Regions from separate parts of the Pseudomonas sp. SDO52101_S400 genome, predicted to be linked through region 1. Evidence: riboswitches for the same ligand, from Rfam matches in the RefSeq annotation. Region 1 holds a riboswitch; the other holds the start of a gene.
The links. A riboswitch is a leader RNA that binds a small molecule or an ion and turns the genes downstream of it on or off. The one in region 1 is predicted to bind manganese.
Positions count from the first base shown of each region.

Region 1 (8,077 bases):
TTGAAGCCTTTGGCGATTGAACCGAGTTCGTCATTGCGGTCGCTACTCAAACGACGGGTCAGGTCGCCTTCGCCCTGAGCAATGTCGTCGAGCATGGTGACCATTTGTTTGAGCGGGCGAGCAATGCCGTGGCCCACCAGCCAGATCACCAGCAAACCTAGGCCGGCAATGATCAGGCCGACCATGGCCATGCCGAAGGTGTCGGACTTGCGCTGGGCGTCGAGGTCACCCTGGAGCTTTTGCAGATCGGCCATCACCGCGTCGAGCGGCAGTTGCAGCATCAGCGTCCAGCGCGCATCGGTCTGGCCGATGCCGAATGGCAGGTACAACTCGATCCGGCCCGCCTCTTTATTGACGGAATAGGTCACTTCGCCGCGCTTGAGATTGGCCATGTTGGCAATCTGTTGGGCGTCGAGGATGTCGCTGACCTTCTCGCCGAATTTGCTCGGGTCCTTGGTGTAGGCGACGATCCGGCCGTTGCCGCCGATCAGGGCCATTTGCCCGGCACCGCTGTACAGTTTCTGGTTCGCACCCAGGAGCATTTCCTGGATGAAGTTCACCGACAGGTCGGCGCCGACGATGCCCTGGAAGGCGCCGTTGAGCATGATCGGTTCAATAAAGGAGGCGAGCATGACGATCTTGTCGCCGACCTTGTACGGCGCCGGGTCGATCACACAGGATTTTTTGGTTTCTTTCGAGCACAGGTAGTACTCGCTGGCGCGTACGCCGGTGGACAGGACTTTCTGGTCATCGACGTCCACCAGTTTGTCCAGGCCCAGAGTGCCGTCCTCGTTGCGGAACCACCATGGCAGGAAACGCCCATTGGCGGCGTCGATACCGACCACGCTGGTACCGACGTAGGCCGCGTCATTGTGGTCCAGTGCGTTCTTTTCCCAACCGATGTAGGTGCCGAGAATCTTCGGGTTCTTCTCGACGTTTTCCTTGATCAGGCTGATCAACTGCTCACGGCTGACGGTCAATCGCGGCTGGCCATCGGCGCCCGGCGTGCCGAGCAGGGCGTTGACCCGCACCAGCCCGCCGGCAATCAGCAGCGGCGCTTCCAGCTCGCGCTGGATCTGGCTGACCTGGGTCTGCGCCAGCGAGGTCAGGCGTTGTTCGATGACTTGTTCGAACTGGGCCTGGGTCCGCTGTTGAACCATCTCTTGGGTGCGGGCGCCGGAAAACAGCGCATACAACACCAGCGCCGCCACCACGCTGAGAACGATGGCGCCGGCCAGGGCCGCCACGGAAAACTGGATCGACTTGAATTTCATGGAAACTCCGCACGCAAGAGGACGTCTGCGCTGCTGTATCGGCAGCCACTATTGCGCCATGAGGCGAAGTGCGAGCAATTGAGGGTGGATGTCGCAAATGGATCAATGCGCGACGCAGTTGCAGAGGGCTTGTCGGTGGATGTGAATTTTTTCCTACAGGACTGGCGGATGACTTCTGAAAACCGGTGCATCACGTCTGTTGTATCTGGCGCCGATACAATTACCCGCCTAGGATACGCGGCATGTTTTCAGGGAGCTTTTGAATGAACAAGACATTGGTTGTAAGTGCACTGAGCGCGGCGCTGTTGCTGGCCGGTTGCCAGTCGGTCAATACCACCAGCGGCGGTGCCGTGGGCGTGGAGCGCAAGCAGTACATGTTCAGCATGCTGTCCTCGCAAGAGGTCGACCAGATGTATGCCCAGTCCTATCAGAAGACCGTTGGCGAGGCGTCCAGCAAAGGCGTGCTGGACAAGACCAGCAATGAAGCCAAGCGGGTTCAGGCGATTGCCAATCGTCTGATCGCCCAGGCGCCGAACTTCCGTCCGGATGCCGCGCAATGGCAGTGGGAAGTGAACCTGATCAAGAGTGACGAGCTCAACGCCAACTGCGGTCCTGGCGGCAAGATCATTTTCTACACCGGGCTGATCGACAGTTTGAAGCTGACCGACGATGAGATCGCCGCGGTCATGGGCCATGAAATCGCCCACGCCCTGCGCGAGCACGGTCGTGAAGCGATGTCCAAGGCCTATGGCATCGAGATGGCCAAGCAGGGCGCCGGTGCGTTGCTCGGCCTGGGTCAGGACAGCCTGGCCCTGGCCGACACCGTGGCCAACTACGGCATGACATTGCCCAACAGCCGCGCCAACGAGAACGAAGCCGACCTGATCGGCCTGGAGTTGGCCGCTCGCGCCGGCTACAACCCGAACGCCGCGATCACCTTGTGGAACAAGATGAGCAAGGCGTCCGAAGGCGCGCCGCCAGAGTTCATGAGCACTCACCCGGCATCCTCCAGCCGGATCGCCTCGTTGCAGGCGGCAATTCCGAAGGTCATGCCGCTCTACGAAAAAGCGCCAAAGTCCTGAAGCAATGATCGCTCCCACACCGAGTGTGGGAGCGATCTGCCGGATCAAACCCAGCCGCTGCTCTGCATCGCCTTGTACACCGCAACGATCGCCAGAATCATGAACGCCGAAGCCGCGAGGCGACGGATCAGGGTCAATGGCAATTTGTCTGCGGCAAAGTTACCCGCCAGAACCACCGGTACGTTGGCAATCAACATGCCGAGCGTGGTGCCGATGATCACCAGCCACAGTTCCGGGTATTGCGCGGCGAGCATCACGGTGGCGATCTGAGTCTTGTCACCGATTTCCGCGAGGAAGAACGCGATCAGCGTGGTCAGGAATGGCCCGAACTTGCGGGCGGTGCTGGCTTCATCGTCGTCCATCTTGTCCGGCACCAGGGTCCACAGGGCGGTGGCTGTGAAGCTCGCGGCGAGAATCCAGTGCAGGACCGCATCGGAGAAGAAGCTGCCGAACCAGGCGCCTACCGCACCGGCTGCCGCGTGGTTGGCCAGGGTCGCCGCAACGATACCGGCAATGATCGGCCAGGGTTTGCGAAAGCGAGCGGCGAGAATCAGCGCGAGCAGTTGCGTCTTGTCGCCGATTTCGGCCAAGGCAACGATTGCGGTGGGAACGAGTAAAGAGTCCAGCATCAGGATTTCCTAAGGGGCGGGTCGACACGGCTATGACACGTACAGCCTTCCCGCCCCGGGTAAGGTGTGCGTGTCATAGGTCTTGTCAAACCCTGCGATCCGTCTGCTGCGGACGCTTGGGTCGCATACGCCATGATCTGAGGATCAAGTATGTTGACGTATGCCGGACGAGCATGGCGCTCGTGGGAGACTACTCCCCTAGGACGGAGCGGATTCTGCCTAGGCAGAATCCATTCGGCAAGTGCTAATTTTCAGCCGCGCTTGGCCCGGTAAATCCGGAAACCATTACCTTCGGCCTTGATCGCACACACGCCAAGATGCTCTTCGATCAACGGCTGGTACTTCAGGAAGCTGTTCGCCACCAAGCGAAGTTCGCCGCCGTTTTTCAGGTGTTTGGCCGCTTTTCGCAGCAAGTTTTCGGTGGCGAAATAATCGGTGTGTACACCGACATGGAACGGCGGATTGCTCAGAATCGCGTTCAAACCCATCGGTGCGGCGTCGATGCCGTCACCGGTTAACACTTCGGCTTCCAGACCGTTGGCGGCCAAAGTCAGGCGACTGCTGGCGGCCGCGAAGGCGTCGACGTCCAGCAAAGTGACCTGATTGTGCGGGTAACGACGTTTGACCGCCGCGCCAAGCACGCCGGCACCGCAACCGAAGTCCAGCAGGTGACCGCTCGGCAGTTTGTCCAGGTGCTCCAGCAGCAGGGCGCTCCCGCGATCCAGTCGGCCATGGCTGAACACGCCCGGCAGGCTGATGACTTTCAGTGGCCCTTCGGCCAGCGGCAGTTCGTAAGTCTGCGCCAGGCTTTCCAGGGATTTGGCTTCAGGGGCGTTGGCCACCGTCACTTGCCAGAGTTGGCAGTGACGCGCGCTGTCGAGCTTGCGCGGCTTGCCGAACGGGTTGAGCTGTTTGGACGCACCTTCGATGCCGCTGCGTTTTTCCCCGACCAGAAACACTTCACGACCAGCCAGACGTGAAGCCACTGCGTTGAGAATGTAATCGGTCAGGTCCTTGGACTTGGGCAAGAACACCACCGCGCTGTCGAACTCGCGATCCGGCACATTCACGCCGAAATGGCTGCGACCTTCGAAACGCGCATCGAGCGCTGCCTGATCGCCGGCATGCCAGCACCAGCCAAAGGCGTTGGGCAGGCGCCCGAGCAAGTCGTCGGCGGGCAGGCCGGCCAACAACAGCGAACCCTGGAATAACTCGACCTGACGAAGCAGTACTTCACTGCGCGGATCCATAACTGCTCCTGTGAAAAAAAGTGCCGCAGTTTATCAACTGACGACCCGCAGCGCCTTACCGCTGTAGAACGCCTGGGTGTTTTCCACCAGTTGACCGACGATTCGCTGCCGGGCTTCCCGACTGCCCCAGGCGTTATGCGGGGTGACGATCAGGCGCGGGATGTCGGCGGCCAACAGTGGATTGCCTTGGGTCGGTGGCTCGACGCTCAGTACATCGGTGGCTGCGCCGCCCAGATGACCCTTGCGCAAGGCATCGGCCAGGGCTTGTTCGTCGATCAGGCCGCCACGGGCGGTGTTGACCACAAACGCGCCGGGTTTCATGGACGCCAGCTCGCGGGCACCGATGAAGTGCCGGGTGTGTTCATTGAGCGGGCAGTGCAGGGTGAGGGCGTCGATCTGCGGCAGCAGTTCTTCCAGCGGCAAGCGATCCGGACGGGCCGGGCGTCCCGGAATCTGCCCCAGCAATACGCGCATGCCGAAGGCTTCGGCCAAGCGGGCGACCGCACCACCGAGTTCGCCATGCCCGAGCAGGCCGAGGGTTTTGCCCTCCAACTCGACGATCGGGTAGTCCAGCAGGCAGAACTGTTTCGCCTGCTGCCAGCGTCCTTCACCGACGGCTTTTTGATAGTCGGCCAGACGCGTGGCGAGATTGAGCAGCAGCATGATTGTGTGCTGCGCCACCGACGGCGTGCCGTAACCCTGGCAGTTGCACACGGTGATGCCGTGGGCGCGGGCGGCGGCCAGATCGACGTTGTTGGTGCCGGTGGCGGTGATCAGGATCAGCTTCAGCTGTGGGTTGGCGGCCATGGCGGCGGCGTCGATCAGGACCTTGTTGCTGATCGCCACGGTCGCACCTTGCAGGCGTTCGGCAACCTGCGCAGGCAACGTCTGGGCGAACAGTTGCAGATCGCTGAAGCAGTCACGCAAAGGGCTCAGATCGAGATCGCCAAGATCCAGCGAAGGGTGATCGAGGAATACGGCGCGGTGGGCGTTCGTCATCAACTGTACCTGTCGTGCTTTGAAGGGAAGGCGTAATCTGCCGAGCCTACCAGATGAAACACCTGTGGGAGCGAGCCTGCTCGCGAGGCGCCATGTCAGGCAACAGTGATGTGCCAGGCACTCCCTCTTCGCGAGCAGGCTCGCTCCCACAGGAATGTAATGACCTCAGAGGAGCCCCCATGTACTGGACCGAATTCTTGACCGTTGCCCTGATCCACCTGCTGGCCGTCGCCAGTCCCGGTCCTGATTTCGCCGTGGTGGTGCGCGAAAGCGTGACTCACGGTCGTCGCGCCGGCACCTGGACGGCACTGGGCGTGGGCACGGCGATTTTCCTGCACGTCGGATATTCGCTGCTGGGCATCGGCCTGATCGTTTCGCAATCGATCGTGTTGTTCAACGCCCTGAAATGGGCCGCCGCCGCTTATCTGCTGTACATCGGCTTCAAGGCGCTGCGCGCGCAGCCGGCCAAGACCGTGACCGACGATCTGCACAAAGAAGCCGGCGAACGCACCGCCCGTGGCGCCTTCACCTCAGGCTTCGTGACCAACGGCCTGAACCCGAAAGCCACGCTGTTCTTTCTGTCGCTGTTCACCGTGGTGATCAATCCGCACACGCCACTGGCGGTGCAGGCCGGCTACGGGATTTATCTGGCCGTCGCGACCGCAACCTGGTTTTGCCTGGTGGCGATGCTGTTCAGCCAACAGCGTGTGCGTGCCGGTTTCGCCCGCATGGGCCACTGGTTCGACCGCACCATGGGCGCTGTACTGATCGCGATTGGCGTGAAGCTCGCGTTCACCGAGATGCATTGATCGAACTGAGCTGATTCAGGGCGTTGAGGTACTCCCGGGGATTGTCCCCGAGCAAACGGCGAAACATCGCGCTGAACGCCCGCGCGCTGCCGTAACCCAGATCCCGCGCCACGCTTTGCACGCTGTCCCCGGCGAGCAGGCGGGGCAGGGCTTCCATCAGGCGCAGTTGCTGGCGCCAGGCATTGAAACTCATCTTCAGTTGTTGCTGGAACAGCCGCGCCAACGTACGTGAGCTGGCGCCGACTTGCTGCGCCCAGTCTTCCAGGGTGTTCGGGTGATCGGGCTCGCGCAGCAGCGCCAGGCAAATGTTTTGCAGGCGCCGGTCGCTCGGCATCGGGATGTGCAGCGGCAGGTTTTCGAGGCCGGCCAGTTCCTCCAGCATCAACTGCTGGATCAGCGGGTTGTCGGCGTGGGGCGGGCCCTGCACCGCGCGCAGGATCAGTTCGCGCAGCAACGGCGTTACGGCCAGTACGCAACAATTTTGCAGGCTGGCGGGCGACAGCTCGGGGGCGATGAACAATGAGCGCATCTGCACATCGCCGGACATGAAGATCTCATGGCCGATCTGCGGTGGAATCCACACCGCGCGGGTCGGGGGAATCACCCACGCACCTTGCGCCGTGACCACCCGCATGACCCCGCTCACCGCATACAGCAACTGCGCCTCGCGATGCAGGTGCAATGGCTGGTGCGCGCCGTCGAGATAATCCCGGGGGTAGGCGCTCACCGGGCCGTGGTCGAAATGGCTGATCAACATGTCCGGTTCACTGACTTGAATGGCAGGAATGCGCTTTTTTGCCAACTTAGCATAAGCGCTCACCCTCATCTGTTCACAACAAGAAAGCGTGCCGCGATGAATCAATCCAGAAATGTCATCCGCTACATCAACGCAGCCCATGTGATCGATCACATGTTCATGCTGATTTTTCCCGCCGCCGTGCTCGGCATGACCCAGGCCTTCGCCCTCGACTACGCCGCGCTGATCGGCCTGTCGCTGGGCGGTTTCATCGCATTCGGTGCCTGTTCGCTACCGGCCGGCTGGCTCGGCGATCACTGGAGCCGGCGACGGATGATGCTGGTGTTTTTCTTCGGTATCGGTGGTTCGGCGATCGTTACCGGTCTGAGTAGCAGCCCGACGATGCTGGTGATCGGCCTGACCCTGATCGGCATTTTCGCCGCGATCTATCACCCGGTCGGCACGGCGATGCTGGTGGCCTATGCGCAAAATCGTGGCCGCGAAATCGGCATCAACGGCATGTGGGGCAATCTTGGCGTGGCGTTCTCGGCACTGATAACCGGGCTGTTGGTGGCGCAGTTCGGCTGGCGTTCGGCGTTCCTGTTACCGGGTGCCGTGGCGATTGTGCTGGGGATCGGTTTTGTCTTGCAGGTGCGTGAGGAGCCGATTCCCAAGCGCCCGCATACCGCGCTCAAAGGCGCCGGCGGCCAGCGCATTTCGATGGTCATGGTGTTTGGCGTGCTGGCCTTGGCCACGGCCACCGGCGGGGTGGTGTTCAACGCCACGACCATGACCTATCCGAAACTGTTTCAGGATCGCTTGCATGATCTGTTCGCCTCGCCCCAGACACTTGGCGTGGTAGTGAGCCTGGCGTACGCGTTCGGTGCAGTGGCGCAGTTGAGCATCGGGCAATTGCTGCACCGGGTCAGTCTGAAATGGCCATTTGTGGTGCTGACACTGTTTCAGGCGCCACTGCTTTATGCCATGGCTTACGTCGATGGCTGGGCGGTGATCGCGCTCGGGGCGGCGTTCATGTTCGTGGTGTTCGGTCAGGTGACGGTGAACGATTCGATGGTCGCCAACTTTGTCGCGCCGCAATGGCAGTCGCGGGTGTTTGCCTTGCGTTACTGTTTATCGTTTGGTGCCAGTGCGACGGCGATTCCGCTGATTGCCTATGTCGAACCGCGCCATGGTTTTGTGGGGCTTTACCTGATCCTGGCCGGTTTTGGCGCGTTGACTTTCCTCGCTGCGGTGGTTTTCCCACGCACGCCTTCCGAAGCGGCTGTAGGGCAAACCGC
Region 1 is NZ_JBSVWF010000085.1:940-9,016, forward strand. Features, by position in the region: gene ACW9HX_RS27200 (methyl-accepting chemotaxis protein) at 1-1,274, opposite strand, end outside; gene ACW9HX_RS27205 (M48 family metallopeptidase) at 1,538-2,356, shown strand; gene ACW9HX_RS27210 (TMEM165/GDT1 family protein) at 2,401-2,985, opposite strand; yybP-ykoY riboswitch at 3,073-3,197, opposite strand; gene ACW9HX_RS27215 (methyltransferase) at 3,237-4,235, opposite strand; gene ACW9HX_RS27220 (2-hydroxyacid dehydrogenase) at 4,269-5,234, opposite strand; gene ACW9HX_RS27225 (LysE family translocator) at 5,414-6,043, shown strand; gene ACW9HX_RS27230 (AraC family transcriptional regulator) at 6,027-6,800, opposite strand; gene ACW9HX_RS27235 (MFS transporter) at 6,897-8,077, shown strand, end outside.

Region 2 (8,077 bases), on a different contig from region 1:
TCTCCGCCCGGTAGTGGTAAGCCATTGCGGTCCAGTTGGAATGGCAGTCCACCAGCATCGCGATCAGGCCGCCGTAGACCAGCTCCGGCCAGCCGCAGTATTTGGCCTCGGGCACATGCTCGGCCATGACGTGCACGCCGTCCTCGTGCCAGAAACTCTTGATGTGCAAGCCGTGCGGGTTGCTGCTGCCGCAGCCGAAGCAGACGCCGTCGGGGGCGGCGGTGTCTTGCAGGGAGGTGTCGTGGGTGGACATGCCGGGGTCATCCTTAAACTGTTAGCCGAACCGCGCGGATTCTAACCTTGATTCAAGGACAAAACGTTGCTTCGAGTGGGGCGCTCTGCAGTTTGCGTCGATCCCGGTGCAGGGCTAATTACGCTGCGCCAGATTGCGTTGAAACTCTTCGAAGCTGCACGGCAGGGTCGTGGCCTTGCGCTTTTTCGACTTTTCGCGCTCGTCCGGCAGTTGATCGCTCAATTCCCAGACCTCAAGCATCTTCGCGTATTCGAAGGCGTGGCGCGGGCTGCTCTGAATCCACTGCTGAAATGCCTGACGCTCGTCTGGGGTGCAGCTGTCGTCTTGCAGACGCAGGCACCAGTGCGCCGCTTGATTGAGGATTTCATCATCGGCGTCTTGAGGGCTTTGGAGGTTCATTGACTGCTTCCAGGATGGCCGGAGAGGGCACTTTACCCTGCCTCTTGCAAAAAAAACGTCAAATATCGGCAGGGATTTAGCCCGTTTGACGGACAGAACGCGCAGCCGAAGGACAGATCGCGCCGGGATTGGCTGTCTTCGACGTTTTGTCATATTCAGTCACATTACCTTGCAGATAGTGGGCAGCCCAACCGGTTTTCAATGAGGCTGCATCGTGTTTCCACGTTTTCTGTGTTCGCTGTCCGTGTTGAGTCTGTCCATCGCCGCCGTCCACGCGGCCGACCTTGATACCCCGCGCCTGCAGGGCATCGACAACTTCCGCGATATCGCCGGTATTACCACGGCTTACTCCACGACCCATGACGGCACGATGCGCGCCGGGGTGTTTTACCGCTCCAATGCGCTGACGCCGACGGCGTCGGATCTGGCGACCCTCAACGGTCTGGGCATCAAGGCCGTTTACGACTTGCGCACCCCCAGCGAAATTGCGGCCACGCCGGACACGATGATCAGCGGGGCGACCTACCAGAACATCGACATCATCGGCGCCACCACCTCGGGCGCGAACATCACCACGGTCTCGTTCAAAAGTGCCGCCGATGCGATTGCAATGATGCAGGAGACCAACCGCGCCTTTGTCAGCGACGCCGGCATGCGCGGGCAGTTGGGCGTGCTGTTCAACGAACTGGCCGGCGTCGACGGCGCCGCACTGTTCCATTGCACCGCCGGCAAAGACCGTACCGGCTGGACCGCCGCCGTGCTGCAAAGCATCGCCGGGGTCGACAACGCCACGATCATGAGCAATTACCTGGCGACCAACGACTACACCGCTGCACGGGTGGCCAAGACCCTGGCGATGATGCCGCCGAGCATGGCCGCCGTTTACGCGCCGCTGCTGGGTGTGGAGGCCAGTTACCTGCAAGCCGGTCTGGATCAGGTGACCGCGCAATACGGCAGCATGGACAACTACCTCAAGCAGGGGCTGGGTCTGTCCCAGGAAACGATCTACGTGCTGCGCGGCAAAATGGTCGAGTACAACAGCCTGCCCGGTCAGGCCGGCATGCTCGGCAACGCTGCCGCCGGTGCGCAGCTGTTGCAGGAATTGCAGAACAGCAAGCTCTCGGGCACCTACAGCGCCTACAACTACTACCTGCAATCGGCCATCGACGCCGGCAGCCTTGGCGGCGTGGAGTCCACCGTGGGCGGTCAGGTCCATGCGGATGCCGCCAGTTACTTGTTGCGTCAGAACGCAATGATCGAGCAAGCCGCAGCGCCATTCGCCAGCGGCACCGACCTCAAGGTCGGCCAGTACCGGTTGTGGAGCACCGCGCTCGCCGGTTACCTGGGCACCGACGGTTCGGCCCATGCGCAAAGCAGCAACGAACACAGTCAGGGCCTGATGGTCGGCGTCACCCAGCGCTTCTCCGAACAACTCAGCGCTCGCGGCGGGATCGGTTACAGCAAAGGCACTGTCGGCGGGGCGGGCGGCGAGGCCGATACGGATTTCACCTTCCTCAATCTGGGTGCCCGTTATGGCTTCACCAGCCTGGAACGCGGCCTGTTTGCCGATGCCAATATCAGCGCCGGTTACGTCGACTACGACAGCAAGCGCGACCTCGGCGGCGGCCTGGGTTCGGCGAAGGGTGACACTCACGGCAATCTCAGCGGCGCCACCCTGGCGCTGGGGTATCGCTTGCCGTTGAGCACTGTGATTCTGGAGCCGAGCCTCGGCGTACGGGTCAGTCGTCTGGACTTGTCGGGCTTCCAGGAGAAGGGCAGCGAACTGGCCCTCGACGTTGACGACATCCAGCAAACCCGCCGCAGCGCCGTGGCCAATCTCGACGTCTCGTTCGCCCCGATGCCCATGGGCGCATGGCAACTGGTGCCGGGCGTGCGGGTCGGCTACGAGCGTGTGCTGGGCGATCATCAGGTCGACAGCGAAGGTCATCTGCTCGGGCTGGATATCGAACAACGCGCGGCGTTCGACAACCGCGATCAGTTCAGTGGCGGCGTCAACCTGATGGCCAGCCTTGGCGCCCTGAGCCTGGGTGCTGAAGTCGGTGCCAGCGGCGGCGGTGATAGCCACGGCTTCAACGGCGGGCTCAAGGCCAGTTACCAGTTCTGACCAACCTGAAGATGAAGAAAAAGGACTGCCTCAGCGCAGTCCTTTTCGCATTTCTGCGGGGCTCACGCCGTAGGCGTCCTGAAAGTATTGGCAGAACCGGCCGACGTTGCTGAACCCGTACTGCAGAGCCACATCGGTCACCGATGACGACTCACCTCGTTTCAGCGCATCGCAAGCACGCTCCAGTCGCACCTGCCGCTGGTACGCGACAATCGAGGTGCCGACGAACCGCCGGAAGCCTTCCTGCAAGGCCCGCAGACTGACATTCACCAGCCCCGCCAGATCCGTCCCGCTGACCAGTTGCTCGGGATGCGCCTGAATGTATTCGATGGCCTGTTTCACATGTCGAGGTGCAATCGATGCTTCGGGGCGGCGCAACGCTTCGCTGAAATTGTGCGGCCAGGCTTCCAGCACTGCGTCCACCAACATCTCCCGCAGCCGCGATGGCATCAGCGAACCGGCGTTCAACAACAGGTCGAACTCGGTGCCGGTGGCCAGGTCGATCAGCGCGCGAATGCCCTGAAACGCCGGGCTGTTGAGGTCCACCCTCGGCTCGAAATGCAGCTTGTGCACGATCGGTCGGCCCAGCAGTGACGACAGTCTTTCGGTGAGTGCTGCGCGGCTGATCGACATGCCGTGCTGGGCATGATTGTCGACGAAGCGCATCGAATGCAGATCGGCCTTGTCGATGGCCAGGCCGATATGCGGCAGACCCAGCGACTCGGTCGAATCGTTGAAGATGATCCTGCCGGCGGTGGGAATGACGAAGGTGATTTCGTCGTAGGGCTCAGGGAACGCCACGGTGAAGTCGCCCCGGTAATGCATGCGTCGGAAACTGACCCCGTCGTGCCGGCCGTAGACGCCGCCAATGATGATGTCCCTGGGCGGTGGCGGTGTATCGCCATAACGATTGCCGAACATGCGAGAGAACAAAGCACCGAAGTCGTCGCAGGACATGTCGGCGGATCTGAGAATGATGGTCTGGCGCGTCGGGCTTGAGTACACCGGGAAGGTCACCTTGGCAGTCGGGGCGAAGAGGCGCGAGGACGTTAGCAGCCCCGAATGACAGCAACATGACACAAACGGATTACGCCTTGCCGCACCGCTGCCGGGGCGCTGGCAAACGCCCTGGCAGCGATACTTGGGATCAGGCCGAAAGGTGCTCGTAGAGAATCGTCGTGCCGACGATCATCAGCACCACGCCACCGACGATTTCCGCACGCTTGCCGACCACGGAGCCCAGCACCCGACCGAGCATCACGCCAATGGTGACCATGGTCATGGTCGCCAGGCCAATGGCAGCCGCGGCCACCCAGATATTCACATCGACGAACGCCAGGCCGACACCGACGGCCAGCGCATCGATGCTGGTGGCCACGGCAGTGACGGCGAGAATGAAGAACGAGTGCTGACCGGGTTTTTCTTCTTCGGCTTCCTCATGCTTGAGGCCGTTGTAGATCATGTGCAGGCCCAGCGCGACCAGCAGGGTGAAGGCGATCCAGTGATCCCACTGCGCCACCCAGCGAGTGGCGGCCTGGCCGATCAGCCAGCCGATGATCGGGGTGATCGCTTCGATGACACCAAAGATCAGGCCGGTGCGCAGGGCTTCGGTGAGGCGGGGTTTGTGCAGGCTTGAGCCCTTGCCGATGGCGGCCGCGAAGGCATCCGTGGACATGGCGAGTGCGAGGAAGATCAGGGAAACAGGATTCACGGGCAATACTTCCAGTCGGGCTATGAGTCAACGACACAACCACACGCCCGACTTGCGGCATGGATGTGTCGTCGGTCTCACCAACCAGAAGGTGTTCGCACCACGGCATGTTGCCGAATATGTTGATACGAACGCTTCCGAGGGGCTCGGAAGCAGGTTACTCCCCAACGAGGCCCGGGATCATAGGGAGGCAAACATGAAAATTTCGTTAAATGCCCGGCGCAGGTTCTGTTGATCCCGGAGGGATTCGCAACTCGGCGCACAGCCCGCCCTGAGGTCGGTTGTACAGCTGCAAGGTGCTGCCGATCTTGCTGACGATCATCTGCACGATGGCCAGCCCGAGACCTGCACCATTGGCGTGGCCCTCGCTGTAGAAGCGTTCGAACAACCGCGCATATTGCTGCTCATCGATGCCGGGGCCGGCATCTTCGACGCTGATCGACACCGCACCGCAGGCCTGTGGTTGCACCTGAATCCGCACCTCGCTGCCGGGCGGGGCGAAATTCAGCGCATTGGTTACCAGATTTTGCAGAGCGATCGCCAACGCCACCGGATCGGTGTCGACCGGGCAGTGATGATCGCTGTCGAGGATCAGTTCGACGTCTTTTTCCAGGGCCAGCGGCGTCAGTTCGGCCAGTTCCTCGCGCACCAGCGCGGTCAGTTCGACGCGGGTGTTTTGCGGCGATGCCAGACGCGGTTCGATACGCGCCATGGTCAGCAATTGGCTGGCAATGCGCGTGGCGCGGTCTACGGCGCTGACCAGAAACTCCAGTGCTTCTTCGCGTTGTTGCGGGGTGTTGGCCAATTGCGCGTTTTGCGCATGAATCCGCAGGATCGCCAGCGGTGTGCGCAGTTCGTGGGCGGCGTCAGCGATAAAGCGTCGCTCCCGCGCGAGCAGGTTATCGATCTGTTGCAGCAAGCGATTGAGCGCGGTCTGCATGGGCTCCAGATCCTGGGGCAGGGGGCTCAGGTGCAGCGGTTTCAGGGTCTCGGTGTCGCGGCCGCGAATCGACCGGGCCATGGCCCGCAACGGCTGCAAACCCCAGCCGATGGTCAGCCAGATCAGAGTGGCCAGCAGCGGTACGCCGATCAGGCTCGGCCACAGGGTATGGCCGACGATACGGGTGATCAGGTCCTGGCGAATGTCGTCGCGTTCGCCGACCCAGATCAGCAAGTCCTGTCGCGGGTCCTTGAGCAGGAAGGCGCACCAGTCGCGCCCGTTTTCCATCAAGTCATGGGCGCCGAGGGTCGCGGGCGGCGCATCAAGTATCGGGGCTTCGGCCGAGCGCATCAGCAACTGGCCGTCGTTGCGCCAAACCTGAAAGGTCAGCCGTGTCTCGTAGGGATGCGCCGCTTCGCCATCGCCGACCCGGCTCATCGCTTCGTCGAAGGCCTGATGCAGACGCTCCCAATCGTTGTCGCCGGGTGCACGCTGGGCCAGCACGCCTTGCAGCAGGCGGGCACTTTGCGCCAGTTGGGCGTCGTAGATTTCTTCGATTTCGTGGTGGCTGTAGCGCAGCACTGCCCAACTGATCAGCACATCGCCGAGCAGCACGATCATCAGCACTGGAAGCAGAATCCGTGCGCGAATCGAGTTCATGGCTTGAGCTCCACAACGTAACCCACACCGCGCACGGTGCGGATCAGTTCGGCGGACAGTTTCTTGCGCAGATTGTGGATCAGCACTTCCAGCGTGTTGCTTTCGACCCGCTCCTGCCAGCCGTACAAGGTGCGCGACAGGCGTTCGCGAGTGACAACCTTGCCGGGGCGGGCCATCAGTTGATGCAGCAATTGATATTCCATCGGCGTGACCACTACGTTGTTGCCCTGCCAGGTGACCTGTTGGCTGATCGGGTCGAGACAGACGCCGGCGTGCTCCAGCACCGGTTGCGCACGGCCCTGACTGCGTCGCAACAGAGCGCGGATGCGCGCCTTGAGTTCATCGACATCGAACGGTTTGACCAGGTAATCGTCGGCGCCGGCGTCCAGCCCGGCGATGCGTTCGGCGGTGCCGTCGCGGGCGGTAAGGATCAGCACCGGTAAATCGTGTTGCGTGGCGCGCAGTTGTTGCAGCAGCGTCAGCCCGTCGAGCCTTGGCAGGCCGAGGTCGAGCAGCAACAGATCGAAGCTTTCGCTGCGCAACGCGTGCAGCGCATTGACGCCGTCCTGCAGCCAGTCAAGGGTGTAGCCCTCGTTGCTCAGGGCGACGCGGATGCCCTGGCCGAGGGCGTGGTCATCTTCGACCAGAAGTAGGCGCATGGCATTTTCTCTGTGGGAAATCGGGCGCGTGATCGGCGGCATCATGCCGCTCGCTTTGCTGCCGTGGCAGCCCTTGTGGCGGCGAAGATGTAACGACTCGTTGCCAACTAAGCTTTCATTAAGCTTGGTTTTGCACAGTGAGGCCTTTCCCATCCAGCGAGAGTGCTTCCATGCGCAAACTTGTGCTGTTGTCCCTGATTGTCACCAGCCCCCTGGCCGTCGCCGGCCCGCAATGCACCACGGCCGAACGTTCGCAGTGGCAGGACCAGAAGGCGTTTCAGGAACAGCTGAAATCCCAGGGCTATGAAATCAGCAAGTTCAAAGTCACCGATGGCAACTGCTACGAGATCTACGGCTTCGACAAGGACAAGCGCAAGGTCGAGATCTACCACGATCCGGTCAGCGGCAAAGCGGTGAAAACCGAGATCAAGGGCTGATGCCACGCGAGTCCCTGCGCCTCTGGGATCCGCTGGTGCGGGTGTTTCACCTGTCCATCGCCGGGGTCTTTGCCGCCAACTACTTCTTCAATGAAGCCGGTGACGACTGGCATGTCTGGCTCGGTTATTACGCCATGGGCTGGCTGCTGGTGCGTCTGGTATGGGGATTCGTCGGGCCGCGCAGTGCGCGCTGGTCGGACTTCTGGCCGACGCCGTCACGGCTCGCGGCCCATGCCCGGTCGCTGATCGCCGGGCGGCCCGAGCATCGTCTCGGGCATTCACCGATCGGCGCACTGGTGATGATCGCGATGCTGCTGGCGATGCTGACCGTCGGCCTCAGCGGCTGGGCCATGGAAGAAATCGATGCCCTCTGGGGCGCCGACTGGCCGCTGCAAGTCCACGAAACCGCCGCTGACGCCTTGCTGGCGCTGGTCATCGTGCACATCGCGGCGGCGCTGTTTGAAAGTTTTCAAGTGCGCGACAACCTGCCGTTGTCGATGCTCACCGGGCGCCGGCGTCGCTTGCCGGACGATCCGGGCCCGTGACAGGGATGTCCTTTCGATGGTTTGCCGTCTCGTAACTGCCATGAGCTGCCTATGCGTGCCTTGTCCTTTCGCTTGAGATTCGTTGTCGCCGCGCTAGCCGTAAGCCTGATTTTTATCGCGGCGTGGCGCAGTCACCCGGAACATGTGCTGGCGCCGTTTGCGGTGGAAGCGCCTGCCAATAAGGCCTCGGCGAACGCTGCCGAGCCGTTGTACAGCAGCCGTTTTGTTTCCTCGGAACTCGATGATTTCGTGCATTCGTCGTCGGTCACCGCGTTGCCCGGCGGCGACCTGATGGCGGTGTGGTTTGCCGGCTCCCGCGAAGGCGCCGCCGATGTGCAGATCCGCACT
Region 2 is NZ_JBSVWF010000025.1:16,900-24,976, reverse strand. Features, by position in the region: gene ACW9HX_RS14415 (PaaI family thioesterase) at 1-253, opposite strand, end outside; gene ACW9HX_RS14410 (FecR/PupR family sigma factor regulator) at 368-652, opposite strand; gene ACW9HX_RS14405 (tyrosine-protein phosphatase) at 867-2,777, shown strand; gene ACW9HX_RS14400 (AraC family transcriptional regulator) at 2,808-3,782, opposite strand; gene mntP (manganese efflux pump MntP) at 3,925-4,488, opposite strand; yybP-ykoY riboswitch at 4,496-4,666, opposite strand; gene ACW9HX_RS14390 (ATP-binding protein) at 4,697-6,088, opposite strand; gene ACW9HX_RS14385 (response regulator) at 6,085-6,747, opposite strand; gene ACW9HX_RS14380 (PepSY domain-containing protein) at 6,918-7,184, shown strand; gene ACW9HX_RS14375 (cytochrome b/b6 domain-containing protein) at 7,184-7,729, shown strand; gene ACW9HX_RS14370 (sialidase family protein) at 7,781-8,077, shown strand, end outside.
Region 2: it holds a riboswitch for manganese, as region 1 does, so the genes downstream of both, mntP (manganese efflux pump MntP) here and ACW9HX_RS27210 (TMEM165/GDT1 family protein) in region 1, are expected to answer to the same signal.